Regions from separate parts of the Mesorhizobium sp. M0478 genome, predicted to be linked through region 1. Evidence: predicted binding sites of a transcription regulator. Region 1 holds the regulator's gene; each other region holds the start of a gene.
The links. Region 1 encodes LexA, which represses DNA repair genes until DNA is damaged. Its sites were predicted from a motif close to TGTTCNNNNTGTGTTCNG; they were not measured.
Positions count from the first base shown of each region.

Region 2: NKI64_RS02430 (helicase-related protein) is a predicted target of LexA. The motif match lies at 1,794-1,811, and genes of this name have one in related genera.
Region 3: ssb (single-stranded DNA-binding protein) is a predicted target of LexA. The motif match lies at 1,112-1,129, and genes of this name have one in related genera.

Region 1 covers NZ_JAMYRH010000012.1:15,467-20,244, reverse strand. The annotation lists gene kynU (kynureninase) at 1-331, opposite strand, end outside; gene NKI64_RS24405 (GntR family transcriptional regulator) at 499-1,263, shown strand; gene lexA (transcriptional repressor LexA) at 1,469-2,251, shown strand; gene NKI64_RS24395 (ComEC/Rec2 family competence protein) at 2,245-4,701, opposite strand.
Region 2 covers NZ_JAMYRH010000001.1:491,116-495,893, reverse strand. The annotation lists gene NKI64_RS02430 (helicase-related protein) at 1-1,638, opposite strand, end outside; gene phbB (acetoacetyl-CoA reductase) at 2,334-3,059, opposite strand; gene NKI64_RS02420 (acetyl-CoA C-acetyltransferase) at 3,189-4,373, opposite strand; gene phaR (polyhydroxyalkanoate synthesis repressor PhaR) at 4,676-4,778, shown strand, end outside.
Region 3 covers NZ_JAMYRH010000007.1:302,321-307,098, forward strand. The annotation lists gene NKI64_RS19095 (SRPBCC family protein) at 1-174, opposite strand, end outside; gene NKI64_RS19100 (ArsR/SmtB family transcription factor) at 171-485, opposite strand; gene NKI64_RS19105 (hypothetical protein) at 618-1,019, shown strand; gene ssb (single-stranded DNA-binding protein) at 1,230-1,763, shown strand; gene NKI64_RS19115 (DUF2306 domain-containing protein) at 1,801-2,199, shown strand; gene NKI64_RS19120 (OsmC family protein) at 2,223-2,648, shown strand; gene NKI64_RS19125 (MarC family protein) at 2,659-3,288, opposite strand; gene NKI64_RS19130 (VOC family protein) at 3,395-3,772, opposite strand; gene NKI64_RS19135 (hypothetical protein) at 3,806-4,342, opposite strand; gene NKI64_RS19140 (helix-turn-helix transcriptional regulator) at 4,430-4,778, shown strand, end outside.

The DNA.
Region 1 (4,778 bases):
CTGCGTGCAGCAGCTTGTAGATGTTGATCGAGGTTGTGTCGCAGACCACCGTCTGCCCATCAGCCGCGCCGATCAGTCGCCCGAGCTGATCTCCGAGTTCCACCGGCATGTTGAACCAGCCGGCGGTGTTCCAGGCGCGAATGAGGTCGTGCGCCCATTCCTGCGTGGCGGCCTGCTGCAGTTCGCTGAAGACGACCGCTGACGCGGCGCCCAGGGAATTGCCGTCGAGATAAATCACGCCTTGCGGCAAGACAAAGCGTTCGCGCATGGAGCGCAGCGGATCGGCGGCATCCATTGCTTCGATTGTAGCGAGATCGGGTGTCGTGCTCATGATCCGGCGCCCCTCCATGGACAAACGCGCGCGGCGGAGCCTGCCGCCCAAACATGCCGGCGATCTTGAGTGGTCGCCCTTGAACTGTCAAACATTATATATAATTCACCCATTGAAAGGCTTTGATATATAATGATCCGCCGAGCGTTTATGTCTGATGGATCACGATGCTGGATGACGAGCAGACCTCGAGGACGGAAGCGGCCTATCGCCTGCTCAGGCGCGATATTCTTGCGACCCGGCTGGCGCCTGCCGCGCCGTTGAAGCTGAGCACGCTGCGCAACACCTACGGCATCGGCTGGACGCCGTTGCGCGAGGCGCTGTCGCGGCTGGAGGCGGAACGGCTTGTGACCGCCATCAGCAACCGCGGGTTTGCGGTCGCTCCCGTCTCTCGGGCGGAGCTCGAGGATTTGGCGCGTGCGCGGCTGGTGGTCGAACTGCCCCTGCTGGTGGAATCGATCGAGGAGGGCGATCGTGAGTGGGAAGACGCGGTCGTTGCCGCCCACTATCGTCTCTCACGGTGCGGGTCTGTTCTCGACGATCCATCGGATGATGCGGTCGACGCGTGGTACGAAAAACACGATGCCTTCCATGCGGCGCTGCTCAGTGCCGCGACATCCAGCTGGCTGCTGCGCTTCAATGCGACGATTTCCGACCAATTGCATCGCCATCACCGCTTTCTGGGTCTGGCCCCGACGCTGCGCGCCGCCGCCGGCCGCACGGATGGCCACCGGAAGGCCGTGGCGGCCCTGCGCGACGCCGTGGCGATCGAACACCATACCGCCCTGATGGAAGCGGCCCTCGATCGCGACGTCGAACGTGCGAAAACTCTGATGACCGCTCACATCGGCTACACGCTGCAGGTCTATGCCCAGAGTGAACCCGGCGCGGATGCTGCGCAGCCCCGTCCGAAAAGGAAGCGGCGATCGTAGCCGACGACGCAGGGCACTTTGTCTTCGTTTCACCCCGTTGCCGGCCAACGACTACGAGCGCCGCTCGCGGTGCCGAACGTCACGCTGAACAAAACGTCAACACATTCATTAAACTTTAAAAGGTTGCGGAACACAACTGGAACAGATAGTGTTTGTTCTGGGTTTGTTTTTTCTGATTCTGGTTTCAGAACCCTTGGGGGCCGCGATGCTGACGCGCAAACAACATGAGCTTCTGATGTTCATCCATGAACGCCTGAAGGAGAGCGGAATCCCGCCGTCCTTCGACGAGATGAAGGAAGCGCTCGACCTCGCCTCCAAGTCCGGCATCCACCGCCTGATCACGGCGCTTGAGGAGCGCGGTTTCATTCGCCGGCTGCCGAACCGGGCGCGCGCGCTGGAAGTGCTGCGGCTGCCCGACTCGATCGCACCAGGCCTCAATGCGGCGAGGAAGTTTTCGCCGAGCGTCATTCAGGGCAGTCTTGGTCAAACCGGCCAAGGGCAAGGCGGCCAAGGACAAGGCGCGTTGGGCCAAGGCGGTCTCGGCCGCCAGATCAAGCCGGGCTCGCCGTCGCGTTCGATGTCGGCCGGCAATGACGATGCCGTTTCCGCGATTTCAATCCCGGTTATGGGACGCATCGCCGCCGGCGTGCCGATCGACGCCATCCAGCATCAGACCCATTCGATCTCGGTGCCGCCCGATATGATCATGGGCGGCGAACACTACGCGCTCGAGGTCAAGGGCGATTCGATGATCGAGGCCGGCATTTTCGATGGCGACACGGTCATCATCCGCAATGCCGACACAGCCAGCCCCGGCGAGATCGTGGTGGCGTTGGTCGACGATGAGGAAGCGACCCTGAAACGCTTCCGCCGCAAGGGCGCCTCGATCGCCCTGGAAGCCGCCAACCCGGCCTACGAGACCCGCATTTTTGGACCGGACAGGGTGAAGGTGCAGGGCAAGCTTGTCGGATTGATCCGGCGCTACTGAGCCGGCTTGGGTTTGTACTTTTCACGCTGGTTGTAAGGCGGCAGGCCGCGCGCTTCGCGGGAGAAGCGGCGTTGCTCGTGCCAGGGGCGATACGGCTTGTCGACGGCGAAGCGGATGGTTGGCGCTGCAGCTGCCGATTGCGGATCGAAGAAGACGGCGGCGCTGCCGTCGCGGGCCAGCTGTTTCTTCGTCACGACCAGCACCAGCGGGTCGCGGCACGGATTGTAGGCGGTGGCGTCATCGATGACGATCAGGCTCGCGAAGGCACAGGCCGGCCGCGCCGTCTTGCGGTCTTTCGCAAGCGCTACAATGGCTCCGGAAGGGTGCCGGGCGATACAGAGATCGCCGGTGCAATAGAAGGGCGAGCCGGGCGGCAGATCGAGCGGATCGAGATCGAACCGCGTATCTGTTGACTCGAAAATCTCAGGTGGGATAATGGTTTCGGCCCGCAGCGCCCGTTTCCAATTGTCCGTGGTGAATTCGTTGGAGCGTTCGCGGTTGAGGGCGAGTTCGCCGCCACCGATCGGCATGGCCACCAGATGCGCATCCTCGGATATGAGCACGTCGGGCGTAAGCACCTGCGGCACCGTCAACAGGCCGGCCAGCGCGAAAGGCACGGCCGCCAACCTGAGCCAGGTGGTGGCCATGGTGGCGATGACGAGGGCGACCGCCACCAACAGCACCGAGCGGATGGAGATCAGCCCGACGGCGTCGACCGGCGAGCGCTCGGAAATCCAGGCCGATATAGCGATCATCGCCATCAGACCCTTGCCCATCACATAGAGGAACGGCCCGTCGGCGCCGAACGGCATCGCCAGTGCGCTGAGCACGGCAAAAGGCATGACGATCAACGAAACAATCGGCATCACGGCCAGATTGGCGATCAGGCTGAGCGGCGACACACGCTGAAAATGCCAGATGGCGAACAGCAAGGTTGCACTGCCGGCGATGATCGAGGTCATGGCGAGGCCGCCCATGGCCAGCGCGAATTTTCGCGACAGGAAGCCGACGAAGGAGCGCTTTGCCGGCGGCGTTCTCACCTTGTCGGCGCGGTAATCGGCCCAGCCGGCATAGGCGCCGACAAGGGCGGCGGTGGCGGCAAACGACATCTGGAAGCTGGGACCGACCACCTCGTGCGGCGACACCAGGATGACGGCAATGGCGGAGATCGCCAGATTGCGCATGGTGAGTGCGGCGCGATCAAACAGCACGGCGACAAGCATGACCGCCAGCATGATGAAGCTGCGCTCGGCGGCAACCACGACGCCTGAAATAACGAGATAGGCGGCGATCGAGACAAGCGCTGCCGCGGCCGCATATTTCTTCACCGGCCGGCGCGAAGAGAAAACGGGAAACAGCGCAAAGGCGCCACGCAGCAACGCCATGATGGTGCCGGCAACCAGCGCCATGTGCAGGCCGGAGATGGAGATGATGTGGTAGATGCCGGTGCGCCGCATCGCTTCGTTGACCTCGTCCGGGATGCCGGCGCGCACGCCGACAATCAGCGCCGCGGCAATCTCGCCTTCGGCGCCGCCGATCTTGCCCCTGATATGGTCGGCAATGTTTTCGCGCGCGTTCTCGATTGCCGAGGAGAGCCGTGCGGTCAGCGGCGGCGGTCCCTGCGTAGCAATGGTTTTCGGATTGCCGAGAAAGAAGCCGCTGCCGCCGATACCGGTGAAATAGCTGTCGAAGGAGAAATCGTAGCTCTCCGGCCGCACCGGACCGGTCGGCGGCAACAGCCTGGCATAGCCGGTGATCAGGGAGCCGGCGGTCATATCGGCGGGAACGGTCCGCGCCGAGAGCCTGACCCGCTCCGGGGCGTAGCGCAGCTCGGGGTAAGCGGTCGAAACCACGTCGAGCGTCAGCCTGATGCGGCCGCTTTCCATCTGTTCGAGACTGACGACGCGGCCGGTCAGCCGTGTCTGAATCTCGGAGCCGAGCATCTGCGTTCCGGCGCGCCAGGTCTCGACCTTGGCGGCGACGACGCCGAGCGCGCACAGCATCGCGGCCATGCAGAACAGATGCGTCCTCGGCCGCGATCGCGTGGCGACAGCGCAACATGTCGCCAGCACCACAATGGCGATTGGCTGCGCAAAGCCCGGCTCGCCGGCCAGCGAGAAGTAGACGATGACGCCGGCTGCCAGGAAAACCGGGACCAGCAGGAAGGCGACGCCCCGGTCGAGCTCCGTGTCGGCAGCCACGGCAAGGCTGCGGCGGAGCGCGGGCCATGACGGGCGGCGAAGCCGTCTGCGCAGTCGGGCGATAGATCCGGGCGCTGTGACTTGCGCCGGCAACGCGTCACCGGGCAGCGCGGGCGCTATGCCGGGATGCGGCTCAGGCAGCGCGAGGGGCAGCGGCTCGGCATAGGGACTATCGGCAAACAGCGAGCGTTCGCTGACGCTTGCCTCGCCGCCTTCGCCTTCCTTCGTGCCCCGGCCACGTCCAGCCATCGGGTCTGCCCCTTGCGCCCCAGACCTCCTATGCTACATGAACGCGCAAAGCGCGAAAGTCCGTGCGGTCGCATCCA
Region 2 (4,778 bases), on a different contig from region 1:
GAACTCGGCGGCCAGCGCTTTTTGCGCTGCCGTACGCACGGCCTTGGCGTCTTCGCCGCCGGCGCTCTGGTCGGCGGTGAAGCGGAACCCTTGCAACTCGCCGACATGATGGCCTTCGACAAGGACGGTTCCGGTAGGACTGATTTCGGCTTCAGGCATTGTATTTTCTCTAAGGCGCCGCATGAGGACGGAAGTCCTGCGGTCTACAAACCGTTTCGTCAACCGCTCATGCAGCGCATCCGACAATCTGTCTTCGATTTCGCGCGTCTTTTCCCGCCAGTGTGCCTGATCGGCCAGCCAGCCCGGCCGGTTGGACACGAATGTCCAGGTGCGGATCTGCGCAATGCGGTGCGACAGCGTGTCGATGTCCCCCTCGGTCGTATCGGCGCGGCGCACCTGCTCGGCCATGTAGTTCTCGTCGACATGGCCGTGTTTGGCGAGGTCGGTGTAGATAGAAGCGATCAGGTCGGAGTGCTGGGCCGGCGCGATCTTGCGGTAGTCCGGCAACGCGCAGGCTTCCCACAGCAGCGCCACGCGCTTGGCATTGGTAGCCAGCGCGCGGATGTCCTCGTCGCGGGAGAGATGTTCGAGCGCCTGCGCATCGACCGCCGGCAGCGCCCGCGTCAGGCCTTCGACCGGCGCGTTGGTTTCGATCGAGCGCTTCAGCGCGTCGAGGCTGGCGAAGTCGAAATGCGCGGTGCGCCATTGCAGCACCTTCACCGGATCGAACTCGTGCCCCTCGATGCGCTTGACCAGTTCCTCGTCCAGCGGATCGACCTGACCGGTGACGCCGAAGGTGCCGTCGCGCAGATGCCGGCCGGCGCGGCCGGCGATCTGGCCGAGCTCGGCCGCCGTCAGGTTGCGGTACTGGTAGCCGTCGAATTTGCGGTTCTGGGCGAAGGCGACATGATCGAGATCAAGGTTGAGGCCCATGCCGATGGCGTCGGTGGCGACGAGATAGTCGACGTCGCCTGCCTGGAACATTGCCACCTGGGCGTTGCGGGTGCGGGGCGACAGCGCGCCGAGCACGACCGCCGCTCCTCCTTGCTGGCGGCGGATCAGCTCAGCGATGGCATAGACCTCGTCGGCGGAGAAGGCGACGATGGCCGTACGCCGCGGCAGGCGGGTCAATTTCTTCGAACCGGCATAGGCCAAGTGCGACAGGCGAGGGCGCGTCACCACCGAGACGCCTCTCAGCAGCTTTTGCAGGATGCCATGCATGGTGGCCGCGCCGAGCAGCAGCGTTTCCTGGCGGCCGCGCAGGTGCAGGATACGGTCGGTGAAGATGTGGCCGCGCTCGAGGTCGCCGGCGAGCTGCACCTCGTCGATTGCGACGAAGGCAACGTCGGTCTCGCGCGGCATGGCTTCGACGGTGCAGACCGAATATTTCGCGCCGGGCGGCTGGATTTTTTCCTCGCCGGTGATGAGCGCCACCTTGTGGGCGCCGACCTTTTCGCAGACGCGGGCATAGACCTCGCGCGCCAGAAGGCGGAGCGGCAGGCCGATAATGCCGCTCTCATGCGCCACCATGCGCTCGATGGCGAGATGGGTCTTGCCGGTGTTGGTCGGACCCAGCACGGCAGTCACGTCGCGACCCGACAGGATCAGCGGCTCGGTGTGTTTCGGCTGGATGTTCATCGGCCTGGAGATGAGGCTTTCTGCATCGTGTTGTCGGGAGCGCGCCTCGCATGGCGCGTATGACAGGCGACACATAGGGATTTCAGGCGCGAAGCGAAAGCGGAATGTTCCGGCCGGCAGTCCCACGGTTCGTCGTTGAGGTCTCAATTAACAGTTGGAACGAGTCTGGAACGAATCGGCGACGAATCAGTGACTCCGGCAGATTCAGCTTTTGTTCACGGCTACATGTGGATTTTGCGAGCCTGAGTCTCACCATATGCTGAATCGCGGAAACTGGCCCGATTCCTGCAAGGCGACCATTGGCGTTAACCTTTGCCGGCCGGGCATCGTCGTGATCCGATACGCCTCGGCCAACATTATGAAATTGCTGAATTTTCTTAATCGGCCTTAACCATTTTCCGGTGGTATTCGGCCCTGGTCGTTAACGTTCCGCTCAAAGCCGGAACGAATGGGTGACGAATCAGCGATGGCGGGATTTTCCTGGTTTGTTCACCCCAACATCTTGTGTTATCCACAGCTTGTCCACCGAGAATTCTCAGCTTGCGAACCGGGTTTTGCACAGGGCGCCTGGAAATCGTTAATCTTTGCGTGCCGGAACGGGTCATTGTCTCGCGCGCAGCCCGGGAACATCGCCGGCCGGCGATGAAAAAAACGGGCCATAAGCCGGCCCGTCCTACCGGGCGAAATGCTGTCGTTCAGGCGAAATACTGGCCGCCATTGGCTGTGATGGTCGAACCGGTGATGAAACCGGCGTCCTCAGAGGCGAGGAAGACGACGCAACGCGCGATCTCTTCCGGTTCGCCGAGGCGGCCGACCGGAATCTGCGGGATGATGCGTTCATTCAGCACCTTCTCGTCGATCGCCTTGACCATCTCGGTGGCGATGTAGCCGGGGCAGATGACATTGACTGTGATGCCCGCGCGCGCGCCCTCCTGCGCCAGCGCCTTCGAGAAGCCGATGTCGCCGGCCTTTGCGGCGGAATAGTTGACCTGGCCGGCCTGGCCTTTCTGGCCGTTGATGGAGGAGATGGTGATGACGCGGCCGAATTTGCGGTCGCGCATGCCGCCCCACAGCGGATGCGTCATGTTGAAGACGCCAGACAGATTGGTGTCGATGACTTCCTTCCACTGCTCGCGCGTCAGCTTGTGGAACATGGCGTCACGGGTAATGCCGGCATTGTTGACCAGCACCGAGACCGGGCCGAGATCGGCCTCGACCTGTTTGATTCCGGCGGCACAGGCGTCGTAGTCGGCGACCGACCATTTGTAGGCCTTGATGCCGGTTTGTGCGCTGAACTTCCCCGCTGCCTCGTCATTGCCGGCATAGTTGGCGGCAACGGTGTAACCGGCATTCTTCAGGCCGATCGATATGGCGGCGCCGATGCCGCGCGATCCACCGGTGACGAGCGCTACTTTGGTCATTGAAAGTTCTTCCTCCCTTTGGTCGGAAGAAGGGAATAGGGAGTAGGGAATAGCGAGTAGGGATCGATATCCCGCCGCGCTGCTCCTTCTTCCCTATTCACTACTCCCTATTCACTACTCACTTCTTGTTCACAGCGCTTCCACGCACAGAGCGACGCCCATGCCGCCGCCGATGCACAGCGTGGCAAGGCCCTTCTTGGCGCGGCGGCGGCGCATCTCGAAAACCAGCGTGTTGAAGACGCGGGCGCCCGACGCGCCGATCGGATGGCCGATGGCGATGGCGCCGCCATTGACGTTGACGATCGACGTATCCCAGCCCATGCCCTTGTTGACGGCGCAGGCCTGCGCAGCGAAGGCTTCATTGGCCTCGACAAGGTCGAGGTCCTTGACCGACCAGCCGGCCTTCTCGAGCGCCCGCTTCGAGGCGGGAATAGGTCCGGTGCCCATGATCGCCGGATCGACGCCGGCCGTCGCCCATGAGGCGATGCGCACCAGCGGGGTGATGCCGCGCCGCGTGGCTTCGGCCTCGCTCATCAGCAGCGCGCCGGCGGCGCCGTCATTGATGCCCGACGCGTTGGCGGCGGTCACGGTGCCGTCCTTGTCGAAAGCCGGCTTCAGCTTGGACATGGCGTCGATGGTGGCGCCGTGGCGGATGTACTCGTCCTGGTCGACGACAGTGTCGCCCTTCCTGCCCTTGATCGTGAAGGCGACGATCTCGTCCTTGAACTTGCCGGCCTTCTGCGCGGCCTCGGCCTTGTTTTGCGAGGCCAGCGCAAACTGGTCCTGGTCGTCGCGGGTGATCTGGAACTGGCGGGCGACGTTCTCGGCGGTGTTGCCCATGTGGTAGCCGTTGAAGGCGTCCCACAACCCGTCCTTGATCATGGTGTCGATCATCTTGTAGTCGCCCATCTTGACGCCGGCGCGCAGGTGCTCGGCGTGCGGCGACAGCGACATCGATTCCTGGCCGCCGGCGATGATCACAGTGGCGTCGCCGGCGGCGATCTGCTGCATGCCGAGCGCGATGGCGCGCAGGCCAGAGCCGCAAACCTGGTTGAGCCCCCAGGCGGTGGTCTCCTGGGGCAGGCCGGCATTGATCGACGCCTGGCGGGCGGGGTTCTGGCCCTGCGCGGCGGTCAGCACCTGGCCGAGAATGACCTCGTCGACTTCACCCGGCTCGACGCCGGCGCGCGCCAAAAGCTCCCTGATGACGACGGCGCCAAGTTCATGCGCCGGGGTGGCGGCGAAGGCGCCGTTGAAAGAGCCGACAGCCGTGCGTGCGGCGCTGGCAACGACGATTGAATTGGAAGCGGACATTTTTCTCTCCAGACTTCGAGGTGTCGTGTTCTTGGGGGCTTGCTGGGACTTTTCTTGCCCGTTCCACACCCCAAGTCAAACCGGAAATGGGCATGCCGGCCAAGCGCCGCAAGCAGGGCGTGAGCGGCCGGCGGGATCGCCCAACCTTTGCTGCGCAGCATAATTGGCCGGCCATGCAGCAATAAATGATGCCGCACTGCACAAAGCGCTTGGAATTATAGAGCTTTTGCGCATATCCTTAAAAATGGCGCAATCGTTACCGGCGGCTTACTCAGGCGCGCCGGTGTCCCGGGAGGATGCTGATGGCCGCGAAAGACGACCCTATCATTATCAAGAAATATGCCAATCGCCGGCTCTACAACACCGGCACCAGCACCTATGTCACGCTCGAGGATCTGGCCGAGA
Region 3 (4,778 bases), on a different contig from region 1:
CCCGGCAAAGGCAAAGCGGCTGCCGGTTTCCGGATTGATGTCGTTCGGCATCATCCATTCCGCCAAGAGGTCCGGCACGGTCAGTGCCCGCCACACTTTTTCCGGTGCGTCCGGCAGATCGCATTCGAAGGCGAGGGCATCTTTGGCGGTCTGCGTCTGCTTTTCGTCGGTCATTGGTCCATGTCCTTCAAAACGACCTTCAGTCTTTCGATGCGCTCCGGCCAGAATGCGCGGTAGCGTTCGATCCAGCCGAGCAGCGGCTCGAGCCCTTGCGGATCGGCGCGATAGTAGGCGTTGCGGCCGGCGCGTCTTTCGCTGACCAGGCCTGCGCCGCGCAGCACGGCAAGGTGCTGCGACACCGCCGGCTGCGACACGCTCATGCCGGTGCGCAACTCCGACACGCTCATCTCGCCGGAAGTCAGCCGCTCGTAGACGGCGCGTCGCGTCGGGTCGGCCAGGGCGCGAAAAATCTCTGCTTCGATCATGGCAAAGCATAAGTCGATACTTATCGATTTGGCAAGGGGTGTTTTGAATGCTGCGTATTGATTGGATCCTGCCGGGCCTCTAAGCCGTGGGGAACAAGATGGGCCGATCATCGCGAGGCAGGAGTAGTATTTATGAATTCCAACGTCGATCTTTCGTCCGCCGAGAACCTCAACGAGGCTCTGAGGCTCTATCGCCGCCTCGTACTCGGTATAGGAGCGATCGCCGTCATCGGTTTCGTGGCCGTGATCTTGTTGGCCAAGCTGGGTACGGCGCTATCGCCGCCATACGGGATTTACGTCTTCGGCGAAGGATTGGGGACCTGGGGCCTGATCGCGGTGGTAGCGGCGCTCGTCGCTCAGGTGTGGTGGCACGGGCGCGCGATCGGGAAATTGCTGAATGACCCGGCTCTGAAATCTGAACCTGCAGTCGGGCTGATGTCGGCGCCAACCGTGATCGCACAGCGCGCCCATGGCATGGGCATGGAGTGGAGCGGCTTTTTCGGTCCGTTGCGGCCAGCTAAAAAACGGCGCTGACGACACCGCTTCTCGCCCCTGCGTGTCAGCTAAATCCACGCGCCCGCGTCGGCGATTGCTGCCATTCCTTGACAATCCGTGGTTAACAGTATAGGAACGAAAAGGGAACAAAAACCTTGTGGGAAAAGCCAGCCGCGGCAAGCCAGGATTGTGCGCGGCCTGTAAGGTGAACGACTTGAAATTTGTTTCGGATGAGCACGGAGAAGTGTCATGGCGGGTAGCGTCAACAAGGTCATTCTGGTCGGTAACCTCGGCGCGGACCCTGAAATCCGCCGCCTGAATTCCGGTGATCCGGTCGTCAACATCCGCATCGCCACGTCGGAAAGCTGGCGCGACAAGAACTCCGGCGAGCGCAAGGAAAAGACCGAATGGCACAACGTGGTCATTTTCAATGACCAGATCGCCAAGGTCGCCGAGCAGTACCTGAAGAAGGGCATGAAGGTTTACGTCGAAGGCCAGCTGCAGACACGCAAATGGCAAGACCAGACCGGCGCCGACAAGTACACGACCGAAGTCGTGCTGCAGAAATTCCGCGGCGAGCTGCAGATGCTCGATTCTCGCGGCGAGGGCGGCGGTCAGGTCGGCAACTATGCCGGCGGCAGCGGCGCGAGCCGTGGCTCGGATTTCGGCCAGTCTGGCCCCAATGAGAGCTTCAACCGCGGCGGCAACAGCGGTGGCGGCGGTTCCAAGGGCGGCGGTGGCGGCGGCTCGTCGCGCGAACTGGACGACGAAATCCCGTTCTGAGCTGACGGTAGTCAGCGATATCTGAGGAGAGGGCGCGATGTCGCTCGGACCGCTTCTATCGGCGCGCCCTCCCATTCCATGGCACGCCTTCGCGGCCCTTGCCGCGCTGGCCATTGGCGCTACGCAACTAGCGCTGCCGAAAGGCACGACGCGTCATCGTGTCGTCGGCTATACCTGGGCGGCGCTGATGCTGGTCGTCGCCATCTCCAGTTTCTGGATCCAGCAGATACGCCTCGTCGGTCCGTTCAGCCCGATCCATCTCTTGTCGATGTTAGTGTTGATCGCCGTGCCGCTGGCGGTCTGGCACGCGCATATGCATCGGGTCGCCACACATCGCAGGGTCATGATATCGCTGTATGTTTTCGCCCTGATCGGCGCCGGCGTGTTCACGCTGCTGCCGGGGCGGATCATGCACACGGTCGTCTTCGGCCAGTGACGCTTTCTGAAAGGAAGATTGCCGTGAAAGCCCGGATCAAATGGGTCGAGGAGCGCACCTTCGTCGGCGAGTCCGGCAGCGGCCACAAGGTTGTGCTGGGAACCGCCTCCGGGCCGGAAGGCAAGACGCCGGGTCCGAGCCCGATGGAGCTGGTGCTGATCGGCACCGGCGGCTGCTCGGCCTATGATGTCGTCCACATCCTCGAAAAAGGCCGCGAGGCGATCGAGGACTGTGTTGTCGAACTCGACGCCGACCGGGCCGAAACCGACCCGAAAGTCTTCACCCGCATCCACATGCATTTCATCGTCACGGGCCACGCGCTGTCGCGCGACAAGGTCCAGCGCGCCATCAACCTGTCGATCGAGAAATACTGCTCGGCCTCGGCCATGCTGGCCAAGACGGCTGTCATCACCCACGATTTCAAGGTCGTCGATACGGCGGTGGAGTAGGGGCTGCCGCTTACCCCGCCATCAGCGCCTTGATGCCATCCGCGACGAACTGAACCGCAAGCGCGGCCAGGATGACGCCGAGCAGGCGGGTGAGGATCGAGCGGCCGGTCTGGCCGAGGATGCGGTCGATGCGCTCCGACAGCACGAACACCAGATAGGTGATGGCAAGGCAGACGAAGATGATGCCGACCAGCGCCGCTTGTGCTGCAAAACCCTGAAACGAGCCCGACAGTAGCACGGTCGCCGAAATCGCACCGGGGCCGGCGATCAGCGGGATCGCCAGCGGGAAGGCCGCGATGTTGTGGATCATGTCCTTGGTGATGGCAACGTCGCCGATCTTCTCCTTGCGGTCCTGGCGGCGCTCAAACACCATTTCGAACGCGATGAAGAACAGCAAAAACCCGCCGGCAACGCGGAAAGCCGGCAGCGTGATGCCGAACACCGACAGGATGGACGCCCCGGCCACCGCAAACAGCGCCATCACCAGGAAGCCGATGATCGAGGCGCGCACCGAAACCTGCTGACGTTCCTCGCGGTTCATGCCGCGTGTCACCGCGAGGAAGAGCGGCGCGAGACCTGGCGGGTCGATGGTCACCAGAATGGTGACGAAGGCGTTGAACAGGCTGTCGAAACTCGGCATCGCTGACCCCTCCCGCCGGGCCGGACCCCTGCGCCACCATAGTGGTAGAGCAAAGCCCGACCGGTGGGAACCGTCTGACATGGCGATACCGGAGACGGCGTCAGTGTTAGGCGGCAGCGTTGCAATAGGCCTCCAGACGATAGCCGTCGGGATCGACGACGAAGGCAGCGTAATAGTTCTCGCCATAGTCGGCGCGCAGGCCCGGCGCGCCATTGTCGCTGCCGCCTGCACGCAAGGCGGCGGCATGGAAGGCAACGACACTCTGCCTCGTCGGCGCGCTAAAGCAGAAATGCAGACCGGACTTCTCGTCCGATGACACTGGCCGCGCCGCATCGTTCACCCACAGCGCCACGGTTTGCGCACCATAACCCAGTGAGCCTGGCGACTGGCTGAGGCAGGAATAACCGAGCGGCTTTAGCGCGGCATCGTAGAAGGGCTTCGAAACGTTGGTGTCGCGGACGCCGATCGAGACATGGTCAAGCATGTTTTTTCACCTTTTTTGCAATATGTTGCGTCATCAGTCCTGGGCGACGCGGCGCGCCAGGAACTCGACTTCGAGACGCCATGTCTTGCCATCGTCGTGCGAACGCTCGCCGAGCCAGCGGAAGCTGTCCTTGGTGATGCGCGAAAAGCTCCAGCGGACCGAGGAACCAGTGCCGTCGGCGCCGACCTGCACAATTGTGTCGCCTTCGGCGCGACCAAGCTGGCGGCTGTAGTATTGGTTTCGCGGGTCGCTCCAGAAGATGTGCCAGGCATCCGAGCCGGGATCATAGGCCCGCAGCGTTGTGCCATAGAAAGTCCATCTGCCGACCGAGGGTGAGGGGCCGGCATCGCGCGCGGGCAGGATCCATACATCCTGGATCGCCCTGCCTTCCAGGACCCAGCCGAAATGCACCTCGCCGCGTCCGGTGAGAACCGTGCCGTCCTCGAGATGGCGCGTGGCATCGAATGTCCAGGCGCCGACGAAGCGGCCGTAGAGATCCAGCTTTTCAGCCAGGCCGGGATTGGGGCCGTCGCTGTGGAGCGCTTCGTCAAAGGAGGATGTACCGATCATACTTGCTGCCTTCGTTGTGTCAGGAGGCTGCAAGCGATAGGCCCCGACCGGGTGTCGCGCTTGGGAAAAATTGCTATCTTTCAAGCCATGACGACGAGCGAACAAAACCTGGCATCGGGGCAGGGCTGGCATGTGTCCGACGTGCTGTGCACGGCCGGCGCCGGCGACCGCCCGTTCGAGGAGGCGCACGACACCTTTTGCGTTGCCGCTGTCACCAGCGGCACCTTCCGCTACCGCACCAGGCAAGGCGCCGCCATGCTGGCGCCGGGCGCGATCCTGCTCGGCAATGTCGGCGCCTGCTATGAATGCGGGCATGAGCATGGCGCCGGCGACCGTTGCCTGTCCTTCCACTTCGCACCGGCCTATCTCGACCGCATCGCCAGCGACGTGCCCGGCGCGAGCAAGCCCGCCTTCGGCGTGCCGCATCTGCCGCCCT